DNA from 2 places in the Aestuariimicrobium sp. T2.26MG-19.2B genome. Region 1 is predicted to be linked to the other one. Evidence: predicted binding sites of a transcription regulator. Region 1 holds the regulator's gene; the other holds the start of a gene.

Region 1 (14,602 bases):
TCCCCGGGGCCCCGGTGCGTCGAAGATGACCGACGACGACTGTGCGCTCATCGGGCCACCGCCAACTTCTGTGACAGCCGCGTGAAGATGATGCCCATCGGTAGCGTCAGCACCACGAACCCGAAGGCAATGATCGCGAAGATCAGCACGATCAGGTCGGGACGGAACTCGATCATGTTCTTCATCTGGGTCGAGGCCTCGGTGACTGTGACGGTCGCCGCCACCGTGGTGTTCTTGGTGAGCGCGATCAGTGTGTTGCCGAGAGGTGCGACCGCCCCGCGCAGGGCCTGCGGGAGGATGACCTCGCGGATCGAGCCCCCGAAGGACAGCCCCAGTGCCCGAGCGGCCTCGGCCTGACCCATCGGCACCGTGTTGACCCCCGACCTGATCGCCTCGGCGACGAACGAGGCGTGGTAGACCGACAGCGCCACCACGGCCCACGCGAAGTTGTTCCACTCAGTGCTGGCGCCTCGTCCGAGCAGGGGCCAGTTCATCGACAGCAGGAAGCCGAACACGCAGAAGAAGAGGATCAGCGTCAGGGGAGTGTTGCGGATCAGCGTGACATAGCTGGTACCGAAGAAGCGGAGTGCTGCCACGGGGGAGATGCGCAGCACCGCGATCACCATCCCGATCAGGGCGGCGCCAATGGCCGACAGGACCGTGAGCAGCAGCGTCATGCCGAAGGCCTGCAGCAGGTTGTACTGCCTGAACAGTTCTGCCACGTCGTTCATCCGCGCGCCTTTCGGATCAGGAGGTGTCCGCCGGGACGAGCCTGCCACGCAGGCTCGTCCCGGTCAGATTGGTTTCTGGGTACCCGAGGGCACTCAGCTGCAGGGATCGACCTTGGGCTCGGCGGGAGCCTTGAACCCCGATGCGCCGACAGTCTTCTCGATCGCCTTGGCCCAGTCGCCGCTCGAGACCATCTTCTCGATGGCGGTGTTGACCTTCTTGCAGAGTTCGACGTCGCCCTTCTTCAGACCGACTCCATAGCGCTCTTCCGAGAACGGGGCCCCGACGACCTTCAGCTTGCCCTTGTAGGCGTCCTGGGCGGCGAAACCGGCGAGGATGACGTTGTCGGTGGTGACGGCGTCGATCGACCCGTTGGCGAGCGCCTCGACGCACTTGGAGTAGGTGTCGAACTGCTGCAGGTCGACGCCGGGGACGACCTTCTTGACCTTCTCGGCCGAGGTCGAGCCGGTGACCGAGCACAGCTTCTTGCCGTCGAGGTCCTTCGGACCCGAGATGGTCGAGTCATTGGCGACCAGCAGGTCCTGACCAGCCACGAAGTACGGCCCGGCGAACGACACCTTCTCCTTGCGCGCATCGGTGATCGAATAGGTCGCGAAGATCAGCTTGACCTGCCCACCTTGGATGAGGTTCTCCCGCTGCGCCGAGGGGGACTCCTTCCACTCGATCTTGTTCTCGTCGTATCCGAGTTCCTTGGCGACGTACTTGGCGACCTCGACGTCGAAGCCTTGGTAGGAGTCACCGACCTTCTGTCCCAGGCCCGGCTGGTCGAACTTGATGCCGATGGCGATCTTGTCGCCCGCGCCTGAGTTGTTGCCGCAGGCGGCCAGCGAGGTGGCGAGCAGGAGGGCGGCAGCCCCTGCCGCGATCTTGCGGGTGAGCTTCATGGTGAGCCTTTCGGTGGTGGATGGTGGCGGGTGGAACAGATCAGGGGTCAGTGCAGGATCTTCGACAAGAAGTCCTTGGCCCGATCGGACTGGGGTGAGGTGAAGAAGGCCTCGGGTTCGGCCTCCTCGACGATCTGGCCGTCGGCCATGAAGATGACCCGGTCGGCCGCCTTGCGGGCGAATCCCATCTCATGGGTGACAACGATCATCGTCATTCCCTGCTTGGCCAGCCCGACCATCACGTCGAGCACCTCGTTGACCATCTCGGGGTCGAGCGCAGAGGTGGGCTCGTCGAAGAGGATGACCTTGGGGTCCATGGCCAGCGCTCGGGCGATGGCGACACGTTGCTGCTGTCCTCCCGACAGTTGGGCCGGGTACTTCTGTGCCTGGGAGTCGACGCCCACCCGGGTCAGGAGGTCCATGGCCTTGTCGCGGGACTTGGCAGCGCCCAGCCGGCGAACCTTGGTGGGTCCGAGCGTGACGTTGTCGAGGATCGACTTGTGGCTGAACAGGTTGAAGGACTGGAAGACCATGCCGACGTCGGCGCGCAACTGGGCGAGGGCCTTGCCCTCCTCGGGGAGTCGCTGTCCGTCGATCAGGATCTCGCCCGACTCAATGGTCTCGAGACGATTGATGGTGCGGCACAGGGTCGACTTGCCCGAGCCCGAAGGTCCGAGCACGACGACCACCTCGCCCTGACGCACGGTGAGGTTGATGTCCCGCAGCACATGGTTGTCGCCGAAGTGCTTGTTGACGTCCTTCAGCACGACCAGGTCGCGGCCCGAGGTGGACGGCGACTGCGAAGGCTCTGCGACTGCGCTCATGCCCGGAACACTAGGGCAAGCATGCGGGTGGGGGCTCGGGTTCGCTGCTGAGGCCCCCATCTGTTGCCAACCTGTAACACCCTCCCGAGAGGAGTCAGCGGACCCTGAAACCCCAGCTCGCCGACCACTCCGCGCCGGGTTGCAGGGTCACCAGACCGTCGTGCGTCGGCCCCGGGTTGAAGGCATCGGGGCCGCAGCTCATGGGCTCGATGGCCAGCGACAGACGGTCCGCGGGGGTGAAGATCTGCAGCCAGGGCAGCTTCTCGTCGGCCCACAGGGTGATCTCGCCGTCTCGTCCGCGGACGTGCAGCTCCCAGGCCCCGTCGACGCCGGCAAAGGCACGGTCAAAGGTGCGAGCCCCGAGCGGCGCACTGTCGTCCAACTGCTCGGACGTGCCCTGGGTGTCGACCAAGCTGATGGGCAGGAGGCGGTCGGCCTCGACGTCGAGGTACTGCCGGAACGGCGAGCGGACCACCCACTCGTCGATGGGGCCCCCGACCTTGACGTAGGGGTGGGCCGCGTATCCCCAGGGGGCGGGAGTCGAGCCGACGTTGCGGGCGCTCACCTCGACCGTGAGGCCGGTCTCGTCCACGCGGTGGGTCAGGATCGCCTCGACACCGAAGGGGTAGCCCGGTTGCGGGAGCACGCGGACCTGCTGTTCGACCTCAGTGTCGGTGTGGTGCACCAACTGCCACGGCACCCAGGCCACCAGCCCGTGCAGGGCGGTGAAGCGGTCGATCTCGTTGACCGGAAGCTGGTGCTCGGCACCGTCGAAGCCATAGCGACCGTCGCGGATCCGGTTGGGCCACGGCAGGAGTTGTTGACCTTGGCTCCCCTGGGGCATGTCCTCGGGCCCGAACCCCCACAGGCGGTCCTGGCCCCCGATGGTCAGGCTGCGCAGCGTGGCGCCCTGCTCGGTGACGACGGCCGAGACCTCGCCCGCGGTGATCTGGTACTGCTCGCCGGTGGGGTGGTGGGCTGCTGGTGCGTGCATGGACGTCACGCTAGCCACTTTGCTGCGACCGTGCGGCCGCGGGGACGATGGTCGGGCTCCCAGTTCGGCGCCGGTAGAATCCGGCCCATCATGACGTCTCCCACCATCGCCCGGCGCACCTACCAGGTCGTGACCTACGGCTGCCAGATGAACGTTCACGACTCGGAGCGGATCTCGGGTCTGCTCGAGGACGCTGGTTACGTCCGCACGGAGGCGGACGACCAAGCCGACTTGGTCGTGTTCAACACCTGCGCCGTGCGTGAGAACGCCGACAACAAGTTGTACGGGAATCTCGGGCACATCGCTTCGGTCAAGGCCGTCCGTCCGGGGATGCAGATCGCCGTGGGCGGGTGCATGGCCCAGAAGGACCGGGACACGATCACAAACCGCGCGCCGTGGGTCGACGTCGTCTTCGGAACCCACAACGTCGGCGCGTTGCCCGTGCTGCTCGAGCGCGCGCGCATCGAGCAGGAGGCGCAGGTCGAGATCGTCGAGGCCCTGCAGACCTTCCCGTCCAACCTGCCGACGCGTCGTGACTCCGCCTACTCGGCCTGGGTCTCGATCTCGGTGGGGTGCAACAACACCTGCACCTTCTGCATCGTCCCGGCCCTGCGTGGCAAGGAGACGGATCGGCGTCCGGGCGACATTCTGCGCGAGATCGAGACGCTGGTGGCCGAAGGAGTGCAGGAGATCACCCTGCTCGGCCAGAACGTCAACTCCTACGGAGTCGAGTTCGGTGACCGTGGTGCGTTCGCCAAGCTCTTGCGTGCCTGCGGTGGGGTCGAGGGACTTGAGCGGGTGAGGTTCACCAGCCCGCACCCGGCCGCCTTCACCGATGACGTGATCGAGGCCATGGCCGAGACCCCCAACGTGATGCCGCAACTGCACATGCCCCTGCAATCCGGGTCGGACCGCATCCTGCGGGAGATGCGCCGCTCGTACCGCGCCGAGCGCTACCTCGGGATCATCGAGCGGGTCCGCTCGGCCATGCCCGAGGCGGCCATCACGACCGATCTGATCGTGGGCTTTCCCGGCGAGACCGAGGACGACTTCCGCCAGACCCTCGACGTCGTGGCCGCCTCGCGGTTCGCGGCCGCGTTCACCTTCCAGTACTCGATCCGTCCGGGGACACCGGCGGCGACCATGCCCGACCAGGTGCCCAAGCCCGTCGTCCATGAGCGCTACGAGCGATTGCTGGACCTGGTGAACGACGTCGCCCACCGGGAGAACCAGGCGCTCGAGGGACGTGAACTCGAAGTGATGTTCGCCGACGGGGAGGGTCGCAAGGACCAAGCCACCCACCGCATGAGCGGTCGCGCCCGGGACAACCGTCTCGTCCACGTCACCGTGTCCGAGGACGCTGCCCTGCGCCCGCGCCCCGGTGACATCGCCACAACCGTGGTCACCCACGCCGCCCCACACCACCTGAACGCCGACGCCGGCATCACCGACCTGCGTCGCACCCGGGGCGGGGATGCCTGGCAGCGGCGTCAGGAGACTCCTGCTGTGCCTGCGGGCGTCTCCTTGGGCATGCCGACGCTTCGGCCCACGTCCTGACCGCGTTCATCGGTCCTCCGGGACGTTCATCGGTCCCGCGAACTGGACGCTGCACGAGCTGGACGTGGGACGAGTTGAACGCAGAAGGGGACGAGCGGCTTCGCTCGTCCCCTTCGTCATGCTGGAGTTTCGGGTACCGCTGGTGTGCCGGTACCGCTGGTGATGCTGTTCGTGCTGCTTGATGTGCAGCGGCAATCAGAGGTTGCCGGTCTTGTCCTCGATGAAGGCCTGACCTCGGTCAACCTGGCCTGAGTACTTGCCGCCGGTCTTGTCGTCGACGAAGTCGCCCGCCTGCTCCACGCCACCATCGATCTGGTCTGCGTGCTGGTTCGCCAGCTCCTGGCCCTTGTTGACCAGGTCGGAGTCATTGCTGTCGTCACCGTCGAACGCATTCTTCACATCGTCAAGCAGTCCCATGTGGTCTCCCTTCTGCGTGCGATCCCCGGAGGGCTTGGATCCACTGTGCACACGAGCGATCCGGCTGTCAGGCGTTCGCGTCAGATTTCTCCCACGATGGTCGTCGATGGGCTCCCGGGTTGCCCCAGTTCCAGCGCCTCGCCCGATGCCCCGGGTGCTGCCGCATCCGCCACCGGTCCCTTCCGGGGCTGGCAGAATGACGGGGTGCCCACGTCCGTCCCGTTGATCGTCCTGGTCGGCCCCACAGCCAGTGGGAAGTCGCAGCTGGCCGTTGACCTGGCCTGCACCCTGTCGGCCTCCGGACGTCCCAGTGAGATCGTCAACGCCGACTCCATGGCGGTCTATCGAGGGATGGACATCGGCACGGCGAAGCCCACCCCTCATCAACGGGAGGCGGTCCGCCACCACCTGGTCGACATCTGGGAGCCCGCGGTCACGGCGTCGGTGGCCGAGTTCCAGGAACTCGCCCGAGACGTGATCGCGACACTGCGGTCCCACGGCACCATCCCCGTCCTGGTGGGCGGATCCGCGCTCTACACCCACGCCATCACCGACGAGTTCGACTTCCCCGGAACCGACCCGCGGGTGAGGGCCGCATGGCAGCACCGTTACGAGACGGTGGGGGCAGAGGCCCTGCACGCCGAACTCGCCGCCATTGCCCCCGAGGTCGCGGAGCGGATCGAGCCTGGGAACGCCCGCCGAATCATCCGGGCCCTCGAAGTCATCTCGCTGACGGGCACCTTCACCGCGACTCTGCCGGAACCCACCTACGCCCTGGACGAGGTGCACCAGTTCGGCCTCGAGGTCGAACGTGGGGTGATGGACGCCCGGATCGCCCAACGGGTCGACGAGATGTGGGACCAGGGATTCGTCGACGAGGTGCGTCGACTCGAGGCTCAGGGCCTGAGATCCGCGCGCACGGCGTCGCGAGCCCTCGGCTATCGACAGGTGCTCGACCATCTCGCCGGCGCCTGCACCGAGGAGGAGGCCCGGCTGGCCACCGTGGCGCAGACCCGACGCTTCGCCCGCAAGCAGCTGGGTTGGTTCAGGCGGGATCCACGGATCACCTGGTTGCCCGCGGGCGACCCGGCCAACGTCGATCGGGTCATCGAGTCGCTATGAGCTGAACCGCCGGTGCGCCCCTCAGGGAGCGTGAAAGACTGCGGGGATCACACCACGGGAGGCACACGTGCGCAGGATCAGGTTCGCCAAGGGTCACGGCACCGGCAACGACTTCGTGATCGTGGCAGATCGGCACAACACGATGCCGTTGTCGGCCAATGATGTGCGGACCCTCACCGACCGCCATTTCGGAATCGGTGGCGACGGAGTGTTGCGTGCGGTGAAGGCCGAGCACATCCCCGAGTGGGACGGCGATCCCGACCTGTGGTTCATGGACTACCGCAACGCCGACGGCTCCATCGCCGAGATGTGCGGCAACGGGCTGAGGGTCTTCGTGCGCTACCTGATCGAGAACGACTGGCTCAACCAACCACGGATCGCCACCCGTGCCGGGGAGCGTGCCGTCCAGGTCACCAACGACGGTACCTTCACCGTCGACATGGGCGAGGTGACGCTGGGTGGCACCGTGGAGGTCGACCTGGAAGGGCGCAACTGGTCGGCCACCGTCGTGGACGTCGGCAACCCCCACGCGGTCGTGTTGCTGGACGAGGGCACCGACCTCGCGGGGCTCCCGGTGCAGCAGCAGCCCAGGTGGCAGCCGTCCGAGGCCTTCCCCGAGGGTGTGAATGTCGAGTTCGTCGTACCCACCGGCGAGCGCTCGATCGCGCTCAGGGTGCACGAACGGGGCAGCGGCGAGACCCTGTCATGCGGAACCGGGGTGGTCGCAGCGGCGGCAGCGTTCGCCCGGGCCAGTGGGGGCGGGTCGGGCAGCTATGCGGTGACCGTTCCGGGTGGCCAACTCTGGGTCAGTCTGGGCGACCAGCGAGCGACCCTGACCGGTCCGGCCGTGCTCGTGGCAACCGGGGAGACCAGCCTTCCCGACTGAATTGCGCTGGTCGTGTGACGGTTCGGCTGGCAAAATGGATGGACGATGACCCAAGCACCCCAGCATTCGCTCGAGCCCAGCGACCTCGACGCCATTGAACTCGCGACCACAGAAGTCGACCCCGGCGGACTCGATGACGAGGACGACTACCTCGAGGGGGACGAGCTCAGCGATCCGTGGGCCGAACCCGACCCCGAGGAGGAGCAGGGCTTCGACGGTGACCAGATCGACCTCGCTGCCCGGCACAGCCTTCGCCGGGTGGCGGGCATTTCGACCGAGCTCGAGGACGTCACCGAGGTCGAGTACCGCCAACTCCGACTCGAGCGGGTGGTGCTGGTCTCCGTCTGGACCTCCGGCACCGAGCAGGACGTCGACAACGCCATGGCTGAACTCAAACTGCTGGCAGAGACCGCGGGCTCGCAGGTGCTGGAGGGGCTCGTCCAGCGCAGGAAGTCTCCCGACCCCGCCACCTACATCGGACGGGGCAAGGTGGATGAGGTGCGTGAGGTGGTCGTGGCCACCGGCGCCGACACCGTGATCTGCGACGGGGAACTGCAACCTGCCCAGCTGCGCAACCTCGAGGACCGGATCAAGGTGAAGGTCGTCGACCGGACCGCGCTGATCCTCGACATCTTTGCCCAGCACGCCAAGAGCGTCGAAGGCAAGGCCCAGGTGGAGCTGGCCCAGCTGAGCTACCTCAAGCAGCGGTTGCGTGGGTGGGGTGGGAACCTCTCCCGCCAGGCCGGCGGTCGTGCGGCCGGTGGCGCGGGAATCGGTGGCCGTGGCCCCGGTGAGACCAAGATCGAGACGGACAGGCGCCGGATCAACACTCGCATCGCCCAGTTGCGGGCCCGGCTGCGGGAGATGGACGGGGTACGGGAGACCAAGCGCGCCGATCGCGTGCGCAACCGGATCCCCTCGGTTGCGATCGTGGGCTACACCAACGCCGGCAAGTCGTCCCTGCTCAACCGTCTGACCCACGCGGGGGTGCTGGTCGAGGACGCCCTGTTCGCCACCCTTGACCCGACCACCCGCCGCACCAACGCCTCCGACGGACGGGTGTTCACCCTCACCGACACCGTCGGCTTCGTGCGTCACCTTCCCCACGACCTGGTGGCGGCGTTCGCGTCCACACTGGAGGAGTCGACCCAAGCCGACCTTCTGCTGCACGTGGTCGACGGTTCCGACCCCGACCCCATCGGGCAGATCAATGCGGTGCGGACGGTGCTCAACGACATCGGGGCTGGTCACCGAGCCGAGCAGATGGTCATCAACAAGATCGACCGTGCCGACCCGGACACCCTCACCATGCTTCGCAGCCAGTACCCCGACGCCGTGTTCGTGTCGGCGCGCACGGGTGAGGGCATCGATGAGCTCAGGCGGGCCACCGAGGCGAGGTTGCCGGTGCCCGAGGTCGAGGTGACTGCCATGGTTCCCTACGCACGCGGTGACCTGATCGACAAGATCCACCGCACCGGCCAGTTGGTGACCAGCGAACACACCGCGGACGGCACCTTGGTGACGGCCCACGTCCACCCCGGACTCGCAGCAGAGATCGAGCCCTACCGGCGCTGAGTTCGGGCGCCGAGGAATGTCGGACGTGTTCGTTACCATGTCCGGGTGACTCAACAGCGCCGGCATCGGGACGTACTCGCGGCAGCTGTGGCCGGGTTCGGTGGCGAGGAGCGGCCGGGCCAGGAGTTGATGGCTGACGCCATCGCCGACGCGTTTGACACCGGTGTGCACGCACTCATCCAGGCCGGCACCGGCACGGGCAAGTCCCTGGGCTACCTGGCCCCGGCGCTCGACCGCTGTACCACCAGCGGCGACACGGTGATCGTCGCGACCGCCACCTTGGCCCTGCAGGCGCAGCTGGCGAAGAAGGACATCCCGGCCGCGCTCGACGCCATCGAGGCCGTCCACGGCAAGCGTCCCGCGACCGCCATCCTCAAGGGCCGCACCAACTACGCCTGCCTCCACCGCGTGCGCGAGGGACTGGCACCCGATCAGGACACCTTGCTGGGTGGGGAGGAGGTGGCCGAGGCCGCCAAGGCCTCAGGAGCGGGCGCGGAATCGGTGATCGGCGCAGAGGTGGTGATGCTGCGTGAGTGGGCCGAGCAGCAGTTGGCCGAGCATGGTGTGGCTGACCGCGACGATGCCCCCAGTCACCTGCCCCGTTCGTGGGAACAGGTCTCGATCCCGGTGCGGGAGTGCCTGGGGGTGCAGCGCTGCCCGTTCGGGTCCGAGTGCTTCGTGGAGAAGTCACGCGACGAGGCTCGCAAGGCCCAACTGATCGTCACCAACCACGCGTTGCTGGCGATCGATGCCATGCACGGTGGCACAGCTCTGCCCGAGCACGACCTGGTCGTGATCGACGAGGCCCATGACCTGGTGTCCCGGGTCACCGGGGCGGCCTCGGACGAGCTCAGCCCCCAGCTGGTGGAGAGGGTGGCTCGCCGCGCGCTCAACCATGTGGACGACGACACCGGCATGCAACTGCTCGAGGCGGCCGACGCGCTCAAGTCCGCGCTCGACGAGGCACCGGTGGGGCGGATCACCGAGGCGGGGGTGATGACCCAGGCCTTCGCCCTCGTGCGTGATGCCGCCCGTCACGCCGTCAGCCAACTCGCCACCAAGCCGGACGACCGTCCAGCGGTCATGCAGGGAGCCGACGCCGAGAAGACCCAGGCCGCCGCCGCCGTGAAGGAGATCTTCGACATCGCCGAACGCATGGCGGCCCTGCGACCCGCCGATGTCGTGTGGACCACTGACCGGGATCGGTTCGGGCGCTGGGCCCACGTGGCCCCGTTGTCGGTGGCCGGCCTGATGAGGGAGGCCGTCATGAGCACCGCGACAGTGGTGATGACCTCTGCGACCCTCAAGATCGGCGGCGACTTCGACCAAGTGGCCCAGACGGTCGGGCTCAAGCGCAAGGAACGGGTGGACTCACCCTCGGTCGAGGTCGACCGCGCCGAGGAGTCCACCGAGCTGCACTGGGCTGGCCTCGACGTCGGATCGCCGTTCGACTACCGGCGACAGGGCATCCTCTACGTCGCGGCCGACCTGCCCAACCCCGGTCGTGAACAGATGGCCCCCGAAGTGCTGGCCGAGGTGGCGGAGTTGGTGTGGGCGGCCGGCGGTCGAACGCTGGGGCTGTTCGCTTCCCAGCGGAACGCCGAGGCCGCCGCCCGGCACGTGCGTGCGCAGTTGCCCGACCTCACCATCCTCTGCCAGGGCGATGCCCAGCTGCCCGAGTTGACGCGGAGGTTCATCGAGGACCCCCATGCAAGCCTGTTCGGAACCCTGTCGCTGTGGCAGGGGATCGACATCCCCGGCGACACCTGCGAGTTGGTGATCATCGACAAGATCCCCTTCCCTCGCCCGGACGACCCTTTGATGCAGGCCAGGCAACAGGCTGTCACCGAGGCGGGTGGCAACGGCTTCATGGCCGTGGCGGCATCGCACGCCGCCCTCCTGCTCGCGCAGGGAGCAGGTCGGCTGATTCGACGAGCCAGCGACAGAGGCGTGGTGGCGATGCTCGATCCGCGCCTGGTCAAGGCGAGGTACGGATCATTCCTGAGGGCGACGATGCCGGAGTTCTGGATGACCGCAGACCGTGAGGTGGCAGTGCAGGCCCTGAAGCGGCTGCAAGCGGCACGGGAGTCGTGACTCACACCTTCCGCATCACCGCGACGACCTTGCCGAGAATGCTGGCGTGGTTGCCGTCGATGGGGGAGTAGAGCGGGTTGTGCGGCAGCAGCCACACCTGTCCCGGAACCCGCTTGAAGGTCTTCACCGTGGCCTCGGTGTCGAGCAGGGCCGCGACGATGTCACCGTTCTCCGCAGTCGGCTGTTGTCGGACGACCACCCAGTCGCCGTCGCAGATGGCGGCCTCGATCATCGAGTCGCCTCGCACCTCGAGCATGAACAGGGTGCCTTCCCCCACCAGTTGGCGGGGGAGCGGGAAGACGTCCTCGATGACCTCCTCGGCCAGGATCGGGCCGCCGGCGGCGATACGACCGAGGATGGGGACGTTGACGGCGGTGGGGAAGGTGTCGTTGATGCCCGTCACGTCGAGGTCGTCCGCCACACCTCCGGACGCCGTGGCCCTCGTCGTCGGTGCGCTGGCCCGCAGTGGGGTCGGAGCCGGTAGCGCGGCCGTTTGTTTCGCGGAGAGATCGGTGGCCGGCATCCGCACCTCGATGGCGCGGGGGCGGTTGGGGTCACGGCGCAGGTAGCCCTTGGCCTCGAGTGCGCGCATCTGGTGGGCGACCGACGAAGGGGACGCGAAGCCCATCACGGACGCCACCTCACGAATGCTCGGCGGGTAGCCCTTCGACTCGATCGAGGCACGAATGACCTCGAGGATCCGGTGCTGGCGAGGCGTCAGCCCATCGGCACCAGGGTTGGCCTCCGCCGGAGAGGAGGCAGCGCCGAGTTCGGCCTGGATCGCCGCATTGCTTGGTCGGCCCGGCCCACGCTTGGTGACGGTCCGGCGACGCTTGCGGGGGGTGGGTGCCTCTTCTCCTGACATGTGCCTGACGGTAGGCAGAATCGAACGAGATTTCAAACACCCGGGCCGCGTGTTCCGGTGTCGCGAAGGAAATTGTCAGAGCTGCCCTGTTGGGTGAGAAGTGTTCGGCAACCCATCACGTTGGCCGACGAAGCCCGATGGAGGCAGAGACACGCGGATTGATTCGAACCGTTGTGCGATTCACTCCGGGCGGCTAGTGTTATCGAACAGGTGTACAGGCACTGCGGTCCGAGTCGCTCGGGGCGGTGCACAACCCGGGTCCGGAGGATGTCCGGCCCAAGACAGAGGAGTGAACGATGACTGCTGCGGCTACCACCCTGGCCCCCGTCCTTCCCCGCCCCCGAGTTCGTGGGCGCGCCGACCGTCGCCTCTCGACCGGGCCGCGCCCCACCGGACCCCGACTGCATCGCCCGCTCGCGTCCGCACCCACCGCGTCACCGCTGTCGGGTCGTGCGTGCACCGTGCCCACCGCCGCTCGCGTCGGCATGCGTACCCCGGCGGTGATCGAACGCGTCCAGATCACCGAGCGTGGCCTGGCGCTCGTGTTGGGCAGCCTCGCCTGCCTGGTCGTGTTGTCCCTTGCCGTGGTAGTTAACACCTTCCTGGGCTTCTCGAACGCACCCTTGGGCTGAAGGGTCGTGATCCTGTGGCCGTCCCTGAGGGTCCGGCCCAGCCACATCGGAGGCTTAGTTCGCCACCGGTGGTGATCGGTGGAGTCGAGCAGTCCCACATCTTGTGTCGGCGTGTCGTCGCGGTCCCCTTGACCTGCGCAGATCACGTGTCTACAGTCACTACATCTAGTAGTTCCGTGGATGTGATTCGTCCACAGGTTGTGGTGGGTTGTCCACTGGTTGGGTGACTTGTCCACATCGTGTCCACAGGTTCATCCCCAGCCCGAGCCGGGATGAAGCGCGAGCAGGTCAGGGAGGTGGGTCGGGTGCACTGCCCCTTCTGCCGCAACGCGGATTCACGTGTGCTGGACTCGCGCGCCTCGGACGACGGGACGTCCATCCGTCGCCGTCGCCAGTGCCCTGCCTGCGAGCGTCGATTCACCACGGTCGAGCAGATGCAACTCGTGGTCGTGAAGAAGTCCGGTGTGGTCGAGCCGTTCAGCCGCGACAAGGTCGTCCAGGGTGTCCGCAAGGCCTGCAAGGGTCGGCCCGTGAGCGATGCCGACCTCGCCAAACTCGGCCAGCGGGTGGAGGAGGCTCTCCGCGCCTCCGGCATGGCCGAGGTTCCCACCGAGGAGGTGGGGGTCGCCATCCTGGGTCCGTTGTCGGAGCTCGACCCTGTCGCCTACCTCAGGTTCGCCTCGGTGTACAAGCACTACGAGTCGGTCGACGACTTCGCCGCCGAGATCGCGGCCATGCGCGAAGGTGCGCAGCTCGATCCCGACGTCGAAGCCGTCGCCCAACCCGACCGGGTCCGCAAACACCGCGCGAGTTCCCCGGCCTCTGCCCAGCCCACCCTTGAATCCATCGGCTGACCCCCATTCAGCAGCCGACGCCCCCAGCACCGCCCCCGCCCCTGACTCCGTCAGGTCACCACCAAGAAGAGGAAGTTCCCGCCATGAGCGAAACCACCCGCTCGACCCGTCGGTCGGGCAAGAAGTCGTCAGGCCTGACGATCGACCGTGTGTTCTCCCGCGAGGGAGCGCATCCCTTTGACGACGTCACCTGGGAGAAGCGCGACGTCGTACAGACCAACTGGCGAACCGGCGAGACCGTGTTCGAGCAGCGTGGGGTGGAGTTCCCCTCGTTCTGGAGCCTCAACGCTTCGACGATCGTGACCACCAAGTACTTCCGTGGCGCTGTGGGAACCGATGCCCGCGAGACGAGCCTGCGCCAGCTCATCGACCGCGTGGTGAAGACCTACACCCGTGCCGGCATCGAGAACGACTACTTCGCCTCGGACCTCGACGCAGAGATCTTCGAGCACGAACTGGCGTGGATGCTGCTGCACCAGTACTTCAGCTTCAACTCGCCGGTCTGGTTCAACGTCGGAACCCAGAGCCCCCAGCAGGTCTCGGCCTGCTTCATCCTGTCGGTCGACGACTCGATGGACTCGATCCTCAACTGGTACAAGGAAGAGGGATTCATCTTCAAGGGCGGTTCGGGTGCCGGTCTGAACCTGTCGCGCATCCGCTCCTCGAAGGAACTGCTCAGCTCCGGTGGCACGGCCTCCGGCCCGGTGTCGTTCATGCGCGGCGCCGACGCGTCCGCGGGAACCATCAAGTCGGGTGGCGCCACCCGTCGCGCCGCCAAGATGGTGGTGCTCGACGTCGACCACCCGGACATCGAGGAGTTCGTCGAGACCAAGGCTCGCGAGGAGAACAAGATCCGGGCCCTGCGCGACGCAGGTTTCGACATGGACCTCGGCGGCCGTGACATCACCTCGGTGCAGTACCAGAACGCCAACAACTCCGTCCGCGTGACCGACGAGTTCATGCGCGCCGTCGAGGAGAACGGGCTCTTCGGCCTGCGTTCGCGTGGCGACGGCTCGATCATCGAGGAGGTGCACGCCAAGGAGTTGTTCGGCAAGATCGCCAAGGCGGCCTGGGAGTGCGCCGACCCGGGCATCCAGTACGACGACACCATCAACGCCTGGCACACCAACCCCGAGACCGGACGCATC
Region 2 (14,602 bases), 240 kb from region 1:
TCTGTCAGCGGCCCAGGCTCGTCGGATCGCGCTCACCGCCCAATGCCTGACCGCACGTCGCCCGTCGGGCGTCGTAGACACGGTGGACAGGCTGGCCGCCGTCCAGGTGGACCTGACCAGTCATGTCGCCCCCAACGTCGAGTTGGTGCTCTGGAGCCGGCTGGGCGACGGGTTCGACACGGAGCAGTTGGGGCTGGCCCTCGAGCGGAGGGAACTCGTCGAGATCCACGGGTTCCTCAGGCCTGCCGACGACTTCGCGCTGTTCCGGGCCCAGATGGACGCATGGCCGGGCCCGCACGCCGCCGACTGGCAGGTCGCCAGCGCCCGGTGGCTGGACGCCAATGCCCGGGCCCGGGATGACATCCTTCAGACCCTGCGCTCAGAGGGACCGCTTCGGTCCGGTCAACTGCCGCAGGACGGGTTCGTCAGGCCGTGGCGCTCCTCGGGCTGGAACTCAGGCAAGAACGTGCAGATGATGCTCGAGCGTCTCGAGGAGGCCGGTCAGGTGGCGGTTTCACACCGGGAAGGCCGTGAACGCGTCTGGGACCTGGCCGAACGCATCTACCCCGAGGTGTCGCCCGTCGCTCTCGACGATGCGCCCCGCCTGCAGGCGGAACGTCGGCTCGGCTCGATGGGACTGCTCCGGGCCACGTCGGCCAAGGTTCCCGGCGAGCCCAATGACGTCGGTGAGATCGGGGTGGAGGCCCTCGTCGAGGGAGTCCGCGGTCGCTGGCGTCTGTCCCCCGACCTCGTCCCCGTCATCGACGATCTCAGTGAGTCCTTCAGTGGACGAACCGCGCTGCTCTCGCCACTGGACCGGCTCATCTTCGACCGACGGCGGATGGCCGAGTTGTTCGAGTTCGACTACACCCTCGAGATGTACAAGCCGGCCGCGAGCAGACGGTGGGGCTACTTCGCGCTTCCCGTGCTGCACGGCGATCGTCTGGTCGGCAAGGTCGACGCCGAAGCCGATCGCCGCGGTGGATTCCTGAGGGTGCACGCCGTGCACCGTGACGAGCCCTGGGCCCCGGGGACCGTCGATGACGTCGAGCGGGAACTGGAGGCGCTGGCCCGCATGCTCGGGCTGCTCATCGAGTTCGAGTGAGGCCCACCTCACTCACGTCGGTGCGGCTCCGGGACTCGGGTTCGCCGTGGTCGGCGCACGCGGTGGATGCGGGGGTCGTGGTTCGAGCCGTCGAAGTTGATCGAGCCCCAGGAAAGACGTTCTCCACGGAAGGGGCTCCTGGCCACCTGTGGTCGGTCGGGCCAGTGTGCGCGCAGGTGGGCGGCCACGGTCGGAGCGACGCCTCCGTCCGCTGCTGGGCTCGGTGGGGCGGGGCGTCCGATGGTGTGTCCCCCAGGGGTGGTGAAGGTGAGCCCATCTGCGGTGGTGGGGCTACCAGCGATCGTGAACTCGCCCTGATGATGGGCGCGGTGGTGGTGCGGACACAGGCTGACCAGGTTCTGCGGATCAGTCGGACCGCCATCTCGCCAGTGGACGATGTGGTGGTTCTCCAGGAAGCCGGTGACCGGGCATCCCGGGAAGCGGCAGCCGCGGTCACGGTCCTCGATCAACCGACGGGTCCGGCGGGGCACGATCCGCTGTCCCCGACCGACCGCCACCGGGACGCCGTCTCGTTCCCACACGGGAGTGATCGTCCCGTCACAGGTGACGTGCCGGGCCAGGTTCGCCGGCAGCGCCCCTCGGCGATTCACCCAGGCGTGGTCGTCGACGTCCAGGTGGATCAACACCCGGTACGTCTCACGTCGCTCGACGCCGCTCACGGCCGACAGGGATCGTGTGCACACCTCGCGCAGTCCGTCCGCCAGGGTGGCTCCCGTCTGGCCGCTGGTGAACAGGGCGTCCTTGGCCTCCCGGACGGCCTGCTCCGCGAGAACGCCGTCGGTCGGAGTGCACTCGTAACGGAGCACGAACCGGCCGTCCCGTTGGTGCAGTGACAGGGTCGCTGGACGGTGTTCGGGCTTGTCGCGCGGTTCCTCGTGTAGCGGCTGCTCGCGGTCGAAGTGGTAGTGGGCGACCACCCTGGCCAGTTGCGTGGTGGTGGTCGCCTCGGCGAGGTGGGCGACCTGGTCGACCACCTCCTCGGGGGTCTCGGCCGGCAGGTGGCGGGCGATCACCGCCGCTTGGTCGAGGGTGACGGCGCCGGTCTCCATCCGGGCCACCACGGCGCCGAGGTCGGGGGCTCGCTCAGCCACTCGCACCAGGTCACGACACTGGCCGACCCCGAGCCCGGTGTAGACCTGCAGCCAGTGTTCCGGAGAGCGGACACCGTCTCCGGCCCATCCCGATGACGCCAGCAGTTCGACCGTGAACGCGACCAGATCGGCTTGTGCCTGACACAGCACACCGGCCAGGGCCGAGGCGCGACCCGTTCGGGCAGCCCACGCCTGCCCATCGCTCAACCCGTCGAACTCCGCCATGCGACCACGCTACGAAACCCCTCAGACATTTTTTCGAACACGCGTACGGATCCCTCCGCTTGGGGAAGAATGTGAACCTGTCACGCGTTGTGCCCACGGTTGTGACGAAAGGACTCCCATGGCGAACACGCACCGCATCGATGACTCAGCAGTCCAGTGGCGAGACGCCGAGGGCGGACGACAAGGCTCCCACCTGCTGCTGATGTTGCACGGTGTCGGCAGCAACGAGCACGACCTGATCGGTCTGGCACCGTACCTCCCGACCCAGCTCACGGTGGCCTCCTTGCCCGGACCCCTGCCGTGGCCCAACGGCGGCCGCTCGTGGTTCGACGTCACCCCCGATCACTCGACCGACACCAGCAAGATCTCCGCCTCCGTCGCAGGCATCCTCGACTGGCTCGACGCGCGCCCAGAGCACTTCGAGTCCGTGGGTGTGCTCGGCTTCTCCCAAGGTGCCGCGACGGCCCTCCAGTTGGTACGCACCGACATCGACCGGTTCGCCTACGTGGTCGCGCTCTCGGGCTTCGTCTACAACGGCGGCGGCGAGAACGACGCGGCCCTGGCCGCTCGCAGACTGCCGGGATTCGTCGCCTTCGGCACCGCCGACCAGGTGATCACCGCCGAGAAGACCCGCGCCACCCTCGACTGGGCACCCGACCACCTCGACCTCGAACTGCACGACTACCCGATGGGGCACACCATCATCGAACCGGAACTGGAAGACGTGGTCGCCTTCCTGCAGCGACAACTGGCGCGCACACGCGCCTGAGGTGCCCGGCGGGTGCCCATCACACCCTCACCCACTCACGGCGAACGTCCGCTGTGCCCATTGCATCGATGCATACACTGACCGCACTCCCGCCCACGGAAGGACCCCCGTGATCCAGTTCGAGCAGGTCTCGAAGGTGTACGCCCGCGGGTCCGTCGCGGTCGAGGACTTCACGCTCGTCGTCCCGTCCCACCGCACGGTGGTGCTGGTCGGCTCGTCCGGTTCGGGCAAGACGACCCTCATGCGCATGGTCAACCGGATGGTCGACCCGACCTCGGGCCGGGTGCTGATCGATGACGTGGATGTCCGCGAGGGCGACCCGGTGAAGCTGCGCCGACGGATCGGCTACGTCCTCCAACAAGGAGGCCTGCTCCCCCACCGCACCGTGGTCGACAACATCGCGACCGTGCCCGTGCTCAACGGCACCAGCCGTCGCCAGGCCCATCATGACGCCCTGGGACTGCTCGAGCGGGTCGGGTTGTCGTCCGAGGTGGCCAAGCGCTACCCGGCCCAACTCTCCGGCGGCCAGCAACAACGCGTGGGCGTCGCCCGGGCGCTGGCATCCGACCCCAACATCCTGCTGATGGACGAACCCTTCGGTGCCGTCGACCCGATCGTGCGCCGCGATCTGCAGGACGAACTGCTGCGACTGCAGGCCGATCTCGGCAAGACCATCCTGTTCGTCACCCACGACATCGACGAGGCCTTCCGACTCGGCGACGAGGTGGTCGTGCTGCGCGAGCGGGGCCAGATCGCCCAGCAGGGCACGCCGGAGCAGATCCTCGCCCACCCGGCCGACGACTTCGTCCGACACTTCATCGGTGCCGACCGCTCGGAACGGTCCCTCACCACGACCCGGGTCGACGGACGACTCGTCGTCGTCGACGGTCAGGGACGACCGGTGGGCGTCATGCGGGACGGCGCATGAACTGGTTGCGGCTCAACTGGACCCAGGTCGTTGACCTCACCGTCGACCACCTGCTGCTCAGCGTGCCCGCCATCGTGATCAGCGTGCTGGTGGCCGTCCCCATCGGACGACTGGCGCACCGCCGTCCGCGCTGGGGTTCACCCCTGTTGGGGGCCGCCTCGCTGATGTACGCCATTCCCGCCCTACCGCTGCTGATCATCATCCCGGCCGTGTTCGGCACCCCGCTGAGGTCGTCGGCCACCATGGTCATCGCGCTCAGCATCTACGGTGTCGCCCTGCTGGTGCGCACGGCCGCGGACGCCTTCGCATCGGTCGACACCCACACCCGCGACGCTGCGGTCGCGATCGGCTGCTCGCCACGAAGCCTGCTCTGGCGCGTGGACCTGCCGATGGCGCTGCCCGTGCTGTTGTCGGGCATCCGCGTGGTCACCGTCTCGACCATCGGGCTGGTCACCATCGGTGCACTGATCGGCGTCTCGAGCCTGGGCAACCTGCTCACCGACGGGTTCCAGCGGGGCATCGCCGGTGAGGTGCTGACCGGGGTCGTGGTGACCGTGCTGCTCGCCCTGGTGCTCGACGGACTGTTGTTGCTGGCCGGACGACTGCTCACCCCCTGGCGGGTGAGCGCATGAACCTGTTCGCCCAGGCACTGGCCTGGCTCGGTGACGGAACCCACTGGCAGGGCTCCTCGGGCATCCCCACCCGGGTGCTGCAGCACCTGGGAATCACGCTGCTGACCCTGGTGATCGCCGCAGCCATCGCGTGGCCGGCCGGGGTGCTGGTGGGCCACACCCGCCGCGGGTCAGGGATGATCGGGGCGATCACCGGCGGCGCCCGCGCGATCCCCACCCTGGGGCTGCTCACCCTGTTCGGGCTCTGGCTCGGCATCGGCCTGTCCGCCCCCGTGCTCGCCCTCGTGGTGCTGGCCATCCCCTCGCTGCTGGCAGGGGCCTACGCCGGCATCGAGAACATCGACGCCACCATTCCCCAAGCCGCCAAGGCGATCGGGATGACACCTGCACAGGTGATCCGCTCGGTCGAACTACCGTTGGCGCTGCCCGTCATCATCGGCGGGCTGCGCTCGGCCACCCTGCAGGTGGTCGCCACCGCCACCCTCGCCGCCTACACCAGCGACACCGGCCTCGGCCGCTACCTGTTCGCCGGCCTCAAGACCCGCGACTACCCCCAGATGCTCGGCGGGGCCCTGTTGGTGGTCGTCCTCACCCTCGTGCTCGAACTCGTGCTGGCCTCCTGCCAGCGACTCGCGACCAACCGGGTCGCACATCCCGAAAGGAACCTCCCATGACCGGAATCCCGTTCATCACCCCGGTGCCCCGGCGCTCCCTCCTCGCGCTGGCGGGGGTAGTCGCCCTCGCCGGCTGCGGCTCCTCCGACCCGCTCACCGAGGGCACCACGAGCAGCGCACCGTCGTCCGGTGGTTCGGCCGGCGGCGCGACCATCGTGATCGGCTCCCAGGACTACTACTCCAACGAGATCGTCGCGGAGACCTACGCGCAGGCCCTCGAGAAGGCTGGCCACAAGGTGAAGCGGCAGTTCAAGATCGGGCAGCGCGAGGTCTACCTGCCCGAGATCGAGGCAGGCAAGATCGACCTGTTCCCGGAGTACTCCGGCCCGCTGCTGCAGTACTGGGTCAAGGACACCAAGGCACGCCTGGCCGACGACGTGTACGCCGAACTCAAGAAGTCGACCAAGAACGGGCTGCGGGTGCTCGACCAGTCACCGGCCACCGACCAGGACTCCTACACCGTGACCAAGGAGTTCGCCGACAAGTGGGGTCTGACCACGATCGACGACTTCAAGAAGGTGACCGTCCCGATGACCATGGGCGGCAACTCCGAGGGTGAGTCGCGGCCCAACGGCCCCAAGGGGCTCGAGGCGACCTACGGCGTCAAGGTGGGCTTCAAGCCCATCGAGGACGGTGGCGGCCCCCTCACGGTCAAGGCGCTGAAGGACAACGACATCCAGCTCGCCATCATCTACACCGCCGACCCGACCATCGCCGCCAACGGTCTGGTCTCGCTCAAGGACACCAAGGGGCTGTTCCTGGCCTCGCACGTGGTGCCGCTGGCCAGCAAGAACGTGGACGACGCAGCCGCCGCGGTCATCAACAAGGTCTCGGCCGCCATGACCCCCGAAGACCTGATCAAGATGAACGGACGCTCCGTCAAGGAGGAACTGCCCGCGGCGACCATCGCCAAGGACTGGCTGGCCGAGAAGAAGCTGGGCTGACCCGTGCCCGAAGGTGATGCGGTGTGGCGGGCCGCGCGTCGACTGCACGACGCGCTGGCCCGCCGCCCCATCACCGCCTGGGAACTGCGCTGGGGTCGTCTCGGCGCCTCCGACAAGCGCGGACGAACCACCCTCGAGGTCGTCCCCCGCGGCAAACACGTGCTGCACCGGCTGGACGACGGGTGGACCCTGCACACCCACCTGCGCATGGACGGCCGGTGGGCCGTCGGCCCGGTCGGACGCGCCCGGCCACGCGGTTTCGCGTCAGACCCGTCGATCAGGGTGCTGGTCGGCACTGCCGAGAGCCTCGCCACCGGACGAAAACTGGGCATGGTCGACCTCGTCCCCACCGACCGGGAACACGAATTGGTGGGTCACCTCGGGCCCGACCTGCTCGGCGAGGACTGGGACGCCGAGGAAGCCCTCCGACGGCTTCGGGAGCGACCCGATCGACCCCTGGGTGCAGCCCTGCTCGACCAGTCCAACCTGGCCGGGATCGGCACCATGTGGGACGCCGAGATCTGTTTCCTCGAGAAGGTCAGCCCGTGGCTGCCCGTGGGCAGTCTCAACGACGCGGCTCTGGCGGCGGTCGTGGCGCGGGCCCATCGGCTGCTGACCGGCACCCTGCGCTTCCAAGGGTCGGTGTCCACCGGCGACTGGCGCGACCCGCTCTACATCTACGGCAAACCCGGACGACCCTGTCCGCGCTGCGCCACACCGTTGACCAAGGCCAGCATCGGTGAGGCACCGGAGCAGCGGGAGCTGTACTTCTGCCCCCGCTGCCAACCGGTGCCTGGTCGTGACTGAGGGGTGTCAGTCGATCTTGCGGTCGGCGGCCAGCGCATCGGCTGCCGCCTGGGTGGCGCTGCTGTCACCGTCGGTGGCGAGCTTGCCGTTGTCGTCCTCGAGATGGGCGCGGATGAACCACTGGAACTTCTCCAGCTCCGCGACCTGCGCGATCAGCATGTCCTGGGTGACCAGGTCGATGTCCTCGGACTCGTCCATCAGTTCCCGGTGGCCCTCGATCACTCCGCTGTAGACGACCGCGAGCGCGCCCAGGTGCTCCGCGGCCTGCGCACGTCCGATCGGGTAGTCGTTCCAGGTGCGGGCCTCGACCAGGGCGCCGGGGCAGCCGTTGGGAGAGATGCCCATGGCGGCCATGCGCTCGGCGACCACGTCGACCATGGCGCGGACCGCGTCGACCTGCGGGTCGAGCATTTCGTGCACACCGATGAACTTGGGCCCGAGCACATTCCAGTGCGCGTGCTTGAGGGTCAGCTGCAGGTCGTTCAGCGCGTGCAGGCGCAGCTGCAGCTTCTGAGCCAGTTCCTGGCCCTGGGCCAGGTCGACACCGGGAACCGTGAACGAGGCGTTGGTGGAGGTGCTCTGCTTGCCGCCCGACGTGGACGGGCTCTTCTTGGTAGCCATGATCTCGAGGCTACCCACGCTTGAGACCCCTTGTCAGGAAGTGGGAGGGGCTCTGCCCTTTGGGGTGGGCGCGGGCTGTCGGCATGCGATCCCACCGCCGATCCACCGACTCGAACTCGACTCGCGATCCAAACCCGTGCCCCACTTCCAGATGTTGCCCAGCACGAACCACATCTGCCGCCACAGGACGGATCTGGATCGCTACGCCAGACCGCCCACAGCCCTCAGGGATGAGCCGCAGCGACTTGGCCGGCTAGCAGCCCCGCCACCCGGCGCTGTCGAGCGTGGGATGGCTAGGTCGGGAGGTGGGTGTGAGTAGGGATTGTCCAACCACCCTGTTGTCGTCGTCGGGGTGGCACTCGCGGTGCCTCCCACACCGACCACCGACGACCCTAGGGTGAGCCTCATGAGAGCACCCGACCATCCCCCGCGCACCGCCGGCGAACTGGTGGAGGGGGTCGACTCACTGGCCGGCGAAGGGCTGTTGGACGACCACGACCTGGCCAGCGAGGACGGCCTGCCGAACCGGCCCCATGCCGGTGTCGTCATCACCATCGCCTCCCTGGGGTTCTTCCTGATCACCCTCGACATCTCCATCGTCAACGTCGCCCTCGCCCGCATCCGCTCAGAACTGGGTGGTGACATCACCGGCCAGCAGTGGATCATCGATGGCTACACCTTGGTGTTCGCCGCGCTGCTGCTGTTCGCGGGCAACCTGACCGATCGGGTGGGAGCCAAACGGGCCCTGGCCCTCGGCATCAGCCTGTTCACGGTCACCTCGGCGGCCTGTGCGCTGGCCCCCAGCACGGCCGTGCTGATCGCGGCCCGCTCGGCGCAGGGCGCGGGCGCGGCGATCATGTTGCCCGCCTCGATGGCTCTGGTTCGTGAGGCGTTTCCCGATCCCGCTCGACGGGCCAGGGCGTTGGGGGTCTGGGCCGTCGGGGGCGCCGTGGCGGGGCTCGTCGGCCAACCGCTGGGTGGGTTGCTCACCACCTTCGACTGGCGTTGGGTGTTCACCATCAACCTGCCCGTCTGCGTCGTCATGCTGGGGTTGCTGGCCCGGGTGGGCGCCTCACCGAAGGTCTCGCAGCCGTTCGACTGGCCCGGTCAGGCGTTGGGGGTCATCGGGCTGGCCGCCCTCGTGCACGGACTGATCGAAGGCGGGCACGCGGGCTTCGGCAGCCGATCGGTGGTGATCACCCTGCTGGTCGCGGCGGCGTCCTTGGTGGGGTTCGTGGCGGTGCAGGCCAAAGTCCCCCACCCCATGATGCCCCTCGACCTGTTCACCGTCCACGGGTTCCGGCTGGCGCTGCCAGTCGGGTTCGCGTTCATGGTCGGGAACTTCGGGAACGTCTTCGTGATGGCGTTGTTCCTGCAGCAGCATCTGGGGCTCAGTCCCCTGCAAGCCGGGCTGGTCTTCCTTCCCCCCGCCTTCTTCTCGATCGTGTCCAACCTCGTCAGCGGGCTGGTCACCAACCGGTACGGGGCTCGACTTCCGGTCGTCGGCGGGCTGCTCGCCATGGTCGTCGGACTCGTCGCCCAACTCATCACGGCCCCACTTGGCCTGCCGTGGCTCATGTCAATCTGCATGATCCCGATCGGAGCAGGCGGGGCATTGGCGATGCCCTCGGTCACCAGCGTGGTGCTCGAGGGGGTGCCCGCGCACCGCGCAGGCACTGCCAGCGCCGTGTTCAACACCTTCCGCCAGGTCGGCGGTGCCGTCGCGATCGCCGTCTTCGGGGCCCTGATCGCCGAGCCGGACCACATGGTGACGGGTCTGCGCCTCAGTCTGGGGATCGCGGCGGCCCTGATCCTGCTGGCTGCGCTCAACAGCCTGCGGATCAGACCCCGAGCGCAAACAACCGCCTAGACAGGGCGAACGGTCGCCACCTGGTCTGCCAGCAGCCCCGCCACCCGGCGCTGTTCGAGCGTGGGATAGCTCGGTCGGGAGGTGGCCGTGAGCAGGAAGTGGCCCACCACCCTGTTGCCGAGGTGCACGGGGACGGCGACGTACTCGTCGTCGGGCAGTCCGGCAGCGTCCACGTCGACCGGCTCCCCGTTGCGGGTCAGCCCACCGTCATGGTCGAGCACGGCGATCCGGCTGTCACCCACGGGGCCATCGACGTAGCGGCAGCCGTCCGCGACGAGGATGGTGCCGATCTGGCGTGCCACGACCTCCACGAGGGCGTCAGGTTCGGCGCTGCCGGCGGCGACGGCTCGTGTAGCGCCCAGCACTCCCTCGAGGTAGCCCGCCTGTTCGGAGGCACGTCGCTGTTGCCGGTAGCCCCACAGTGCCACCTCCCCGACGACCAGACTGATCAGGACAAGCAGGGTGGTTGCCTCGATGTCGTCGGCCTTGGCGATGGTGAACCGCAGGTGCGGGGCGGTCAGGAAGAAGTCGTACCAGGCCCCGGACGACACCGCTGCCAACACTCCCGCCACCCGGTCGCCGGTGGCGGCTGCTGCCACCACCCAGACGACCAAGGCGAGCACCGCCGTGGCAGCCGTCACCCGGTCCCTGATCGTGGAGAGCAGCATCGCCGTGAGCAGGGGTGCCACGACCGCAGTCACCCGCACCGCCGGTCGCCACCACGTGGTGGCGGGCCACATCGACACGCGTCCGTTCATGACCATCGCTCCCCCGAGACTCTGAACAGGGTCCCTGCTCCAAGTCTGCGCCCCTCGGGCCGGAGTGGGAACGCCTCGCGGCCGATTCCCGATGATGGCGAGCCGGCTCGTGTCAGCGGCGAAGGGCCTCCGGCTGCAGTGCAGGGTTGACGTACGCGCTGTCGAACGGGTTCGGCGTCGTCCCCGGTGCCACGATCTCGTCGATCCGGTCGAGCACTTCTGCCGACAGGGTCAGGTCTGCCGCGGGCACCTGGGTGGTGAGTTGCTCCATGGTGCGCGGGCCGATGATGGCGCTGGTCACTGCAGGGTGGTTGACCACGAACGCGATCGCCAGTTCGACCAGGGTCATGCCGTTGTCCTCGGCCAACGAGGCCAGGGCGTCGGCGGCCTCGAGCTTGCCGGCGTTGGCCGGTTCGTCCAGGTTGTAGCGCCGGTTGAAGACACCACTGGCGCAGCGACCGGCCGACGGGGTGGGTGCCTCGGCGTCCTTGCGCCACTTCCCGCTCAGCCAACCACCGGCCAACGGTGAGTAGCAGATCACTCCCATGTGGTGGCGCAGGGTGGTGGGCAGCACGTCCACCTCGGGCAGACGCACCAACAGCGAATACGAGAGTTGCTCGCAGACCGGACGCACCGTGCCGCGGTCGCGGGCCGCCCACTGTGCCTCGACGATCTGGCTGGCCTGGAAGGCGGAGTGCCCGACATAGAGCACCTTGCCCTGACGCACGAGGTCGTCCAACGCGCCCAGGGTCTCCTCGATGTTGGTGTCGGGGTTGGGCCGGTGCAGCTGGTAGAGGTCGATGTGGTCGGTGCCCAGTCGGCGCAGCGAGTCCTCGACCGAGCGCACGATCCAGCGCCGGGAGGCCCCGCGGCGGTTCCGCTCGTCACCCATCGCCCCCTGGAACTTGGTGGCCAGCACCACGTCGTCGCGGCGGCCCTTGAGCGCCTGGCCCACGATCTCCTCGGACTCGCCCTGGGAATAGACGTCGGCGGTGTCGACGAAGTTGATGCCCGAGTCGAGGGCGGTGTGAATGATGCGCACGCAGTCGTCGCGGTCGCCATTGTTGACGCCACCGAACATCATCGTGCCCAGGCACAGGGTGCTGACCTGGACCCCGGTGTCACCCAGATTGCGGTACTGCATGCGGATCTCCTCTGATCAATGTGTGCGGTTCGATCCTCGCACCGTCCCCCTTGGTCAGGTGGGTTGATCAGGCGGGATGGAGCGCTCCGAGCACTTCGTTGAGCGCTTCGGTGCTCGAAGGGTGGGTCCAGATGCCGTCGCGTAGGGCACTCGCGGTGACCCCCGCACGCATGGCCAGCGCGAGCAGGTTGATCACCTCCTGGGAGTCGACGGAGAACACGGTCGCTCCCAGCACCAGGTCGGTGGCCGCATCGACCACCACCGTGATCAGACCGTGGGTCTCCCCCACGATCTTCGGTCGCGGCATCGCCGCAATGTCGGCGATGTTCTTCGTGGCGACCAGCACGTCCCGACCCTCGGCCTTGGCCTGGGCCAACGTCATGCCGACGCGTGAGACGGGCGGGGTGAGGAACATGGTCGATGGCACCGCCACCCGATCAGAGGTTGCGCGGGTGCCGGTGCCCGTCAGCTGGTCGAGGACGATGCGGTGGTCGTCCAAGGAGATGTAGGTGAACTGCGGACCACCGTTGACGTCGCCGACGGCGAACACTCCGGGCACCGACGTGCGCAGGTGCTCGTCCACGACGACGAACCCGCGGTCGTCCGACTCGATGCCAGCGGCTGCCAGGTCGAGCGCATCGGTGGCGGGTCGTCGTCCGGTGGCGAACAGGACCGCATCGACGCCCACCTGTCGCGAGCCGTCTGCTGTGGTGAGGGTCACCACCGCCTCGTCGCCGGTGTCGTCGATGCGCTCGACCTCGGTTGCCACCAGGAAGTCCACGGAGGACTCGCCCAACATGGCCTGCACGGCGGTCGCCACCTCGGGCTCTTCGGGGGGCAGGACGCGCTCCCCGCGGGCCACGACGGTCACGTGCGAACCGAAGTGGGCGAACATACCGGCGAACTCGAGCCCGACGTAGCCGGCTCCGACGACCAGCAACCGTCGCGGGAGCGGGCGGACGTGCTGCAAGGTCTCGGAGTCGTGCACCTTGGGCCCGGTGGCCCCCGGCAGCGATGGTCGGCCGGGCACGCTTCCGGTGTTGATGATGATGGTCTCGGCGCGGACGGCGAGCCGGTCGGCGCCCGCGGTCACCTCCACCTGGTTCGGGCCGACGAACCGGGCTTCGCCATCGATCAGGGTGACGGTGTCGACCTCGGCCAGCATGGCGTGGTTGCGGGCCCGCAGTTTGGCGGTCAATGCGTCGCGACTGGCCACGGATCGGTCGAACCACCGCTGAGCGTCGTCGGTCTCGCGTCGGTTCTCGGCGCTGTGGACGAGCGCCTTGGTGGGAACGCAGGCGATGTTGATGCAGCCGCCCCCGTACATGTGCTGCGAGCGTTCCACCACCGCAACCCGGCGGCCGCCCCGGCCGAGAACCCCGGCCAGGGTCTTGCCACCCTTCCCCCAGCCGATGACCAACACCTCGACCTTGATCTGCTCCATGCGGCCATTGTTGCCCCATGGTCCGAGGCCAGGGTGCAGGGTGGGGAAGCAAGGTGCCATCACTGCGGACCACCGAGCTCGTCGAAATCGGGCAACCTCGTTCGTGGACGAGGTGAACGGTCGTCCTGGCCGTCACATCCCGGGGCCACGACCCCACTCACTGAGGAGAACACCATGCCCAGGTATCTGTTGTCGGTCTACGGTCCAGCGGAGCGTCCCAAGTTCGGCGGCTACCCGTCCAAGGAGCAGATGCTGCAGTCGTTCGCCGACACCGGCGTCTTCAACGACAAGTTGCAGGCCGAGGGTCACTTCGTCTTCGCTGACGGCCTCGCCGAGGTCAGCACCGCCACCACCGTCGACGGCCGGGGCGAGGCGCCCGTGTTCACCGATGGTCCCTACCTCGAGGCGAAGGAGTACCTGGGCGGGTTCTGGGTGATCGAGGCCGCTGATCTGGACGAAGCCTTGGCGCTCGCCGCGGAGGGGTCGAAGGCATGCGGTGGCGCAGTCGAGGTGCGCCCGTTCCAGACCGAGGAGTCGATGAGGGAAATGCTCGAGGGCTGAACCAGTTCAGCCACTGGCACCCATCCGAGCGGCTAACGTCAATGACCATGACTCAGAAGCCGGACGAGCGCGATGTCGAGACGCGGGCGGGACTGCTGCCCGAGGAACAAGCCGTCGGGAGCGAATCAGCCCGGGACCAGGCGGAGGCCATCCTCGAGGAGTCCCTGGAGCGAACCGAGGACCCCGAGGGCACACGGCACTCCTCCAGCCAGACCCCCGGCTAGGCGTCGCCAACAGGCCTGAGGCCCGCACGCGCCATGCACCCCGTGGGAAGCCGCACCGCCCGCCGAGTCGCCCCCACGGGCACGAACGGCTCCGTCCACGTCCTCGAGTCGTCGGAGACCAGCTGGTTGTCACCGACGACGAAGACGGTTCCCGGCGGCACCTCCCACCGCGCCACAACAGCGCCGGCCCCCGGAGGTCGTCCGTCCATCGCCCGACCGTTGACCCTCAGTCGTCCCGCCTCCAGCTCGACGACGTCCCCCGCGGCGGCCACCACGCGCTTCACATAGCGGGCACCGGACTCGTGGCGCAGGACGACGAGGTCACCCCGCCTCCCGGCGACCGGCAGCGTGAGCAGCAGGTCGCCGGGCTCGAGGGTGGGCTGCATCGATCGTCCCGCCACCCTCACGACGGCGGGCCAGGGCGTACTAGGCATGGTGCCCGTGGGCGTGCGCGTGTTGGGCGTGGTGGTGGTCCTCGCCTTCCGCGTACTTGAAGTAGGAGACGTACGCGGCGATGTAGTCGCGTCCGGCCATCACGTCGTCGACCGCGAAGTTCTTCTTCTCGCGGGCGTGCTCGAACCGGTGTGCCAACTCGTCGAACCGATCGGCCGGCACCAGCGGCCGAAGCGGTTCGAGGTCGCCGGTCTCCAGGGCACGATCGGCCGCCGTGACCACCGGCTCGACGGCGGCACCGTGGCCCTGGATACCGGTGAAGCCGACACCTTCGGCCATCCGGTGGATCCGCACCAAGGTCTCGAGGAAGAGGCGGTCGGCCACCTCCTTG

The links. The regulator LexA, encoded in region 1, represses DNA repair genes until DNA is damaged. The targets are predictions, from matches to a motif close to TCGAACANNTGTTCGA.
Region 2: the regulator LexA is predicted to act here: its motif matches at 2,476-2,491, upstream of QQZ11_RS11340 (HNH endonuclease signature motif containing protein).

Annotation. Positions count from the first base shown of each region.
Region 1 is NZ_CATNLW010000002.1:85,159-99,760, forward strand. It holds gene QQZ11_RS10170 (amino acid ABC transporter permease) at 1-51, opposite strand, end outside; gene QQZ11_RS10175 (amino acid ABC transporter permease) at 48-731, opposite strand; gene QQZ11_RS10180 (glutamate ABC transporter substrate-binding protein) at 825-1,634, opposite strand; gene QQZ11_RS10185 (amino acid ABC transporter ATP-binding protein) at 1,682-2,458, opposite strand; gene QQZ11_RS10190 (aldose 1-epimerase family protein) at 2,553-3,452, opposite strand; gene miaB (tRNA (N6-isopentenyl adenosine(37)-C2)-methylthiotransferase MiaB) at 3,543-5,009, shown strand; gene QQZ11_RS10200 (antitoxin) at 5,205-5,426, opposite strand; gene miaA (tRNA (adenosine(37)-N6)-dimethylallyltransferase MiaA) at 5,631-6,548, shown strand; gene dapF (diaminopimelate epimerase) at 6,616-7,434, shown strand; gene hflX (GTPase HflX) at 7,480-9,009, shown strand; gene QQZ11_RS10220 (ATP-dependent DNA helicase) at 9,139-11,103, shown strand; gene lexA (transcriptional repressor LexA) at 11,105-11,968, opposite strand; gene QQZ11_RS10230 (hypothetical protein) at 12,265-12,600, shown strand; gene nrdR (transcriptional regulator NrdR) at 12,906-13,454, shown strand; gene QQZ11_RS10240 (vitamin B12-dependent ribonucleotide reductase) at 13,538-14,602, shown strand, end outside.
Region 2 is NZ_CATNLW010000002.1:325,048-339,649, forward strand. It holds gene QQZ11_RS11335 (DNA glycosylase AlkZ-like family protein) at 1-1,105, shown strand, start outside; gene QQZ11_RS11340 (HNH endonuclease signature motif containing protein) at 1,114-2,442, opposite strand; gene QQZ11_RS11345 (alpha/beta hydrolase) at 2,561-3,211, shown strand; gene QQZ11_RS11350 (ABC transporter ATP-binding protein) at 3,321-4,139, shown strand; gene QQZ11_RS11355 (ABC transporter permease) at 4,136-4,771, shown strand; gene QQZ11_RS11360 (ABC transporter permease) at 4,768-5,445, shown strand; gene QQZ11_RS11365 (ABC transporter substrate-binding protein) at 5,442-6,389, shown strand; gene QQZ11_RS11370 (DNA-formamidopyrimidine glycosylase family protein) at 6,393-7,196, shown strand; gene QQZ11_RS11375 (Dps family protein) at 7,203-7,817, opposite strand; gene QQZ11_RS11380 (MFS transporter) at 8,224-9,687, shown strand; gene QQZ11_RS11385 (DUF4118 domain-containing protein) at 9,684-10,445, opposite strand; gene QQZ11_RS11390 (aldo/keto reductase) at 10,558-11,589, opposite strand; gene QQZ11_RS11395 (FAD-dependent oxidoreductase) at 11,657-13,033, opposite strand; gene QQZ11_RS11400 (YciI family protein) at 13,208-13,594, shown strand; gene QQZ11_RS11405 (hypothetical protein) at 13,642-13,818, shown strand; gene lepB (signal peptidase I) at 13,815-14,252, opposite strand; gene QQZ11_RS11415 (DUF6448 family protein) at 14,245-14,602, opposite strand, start outside.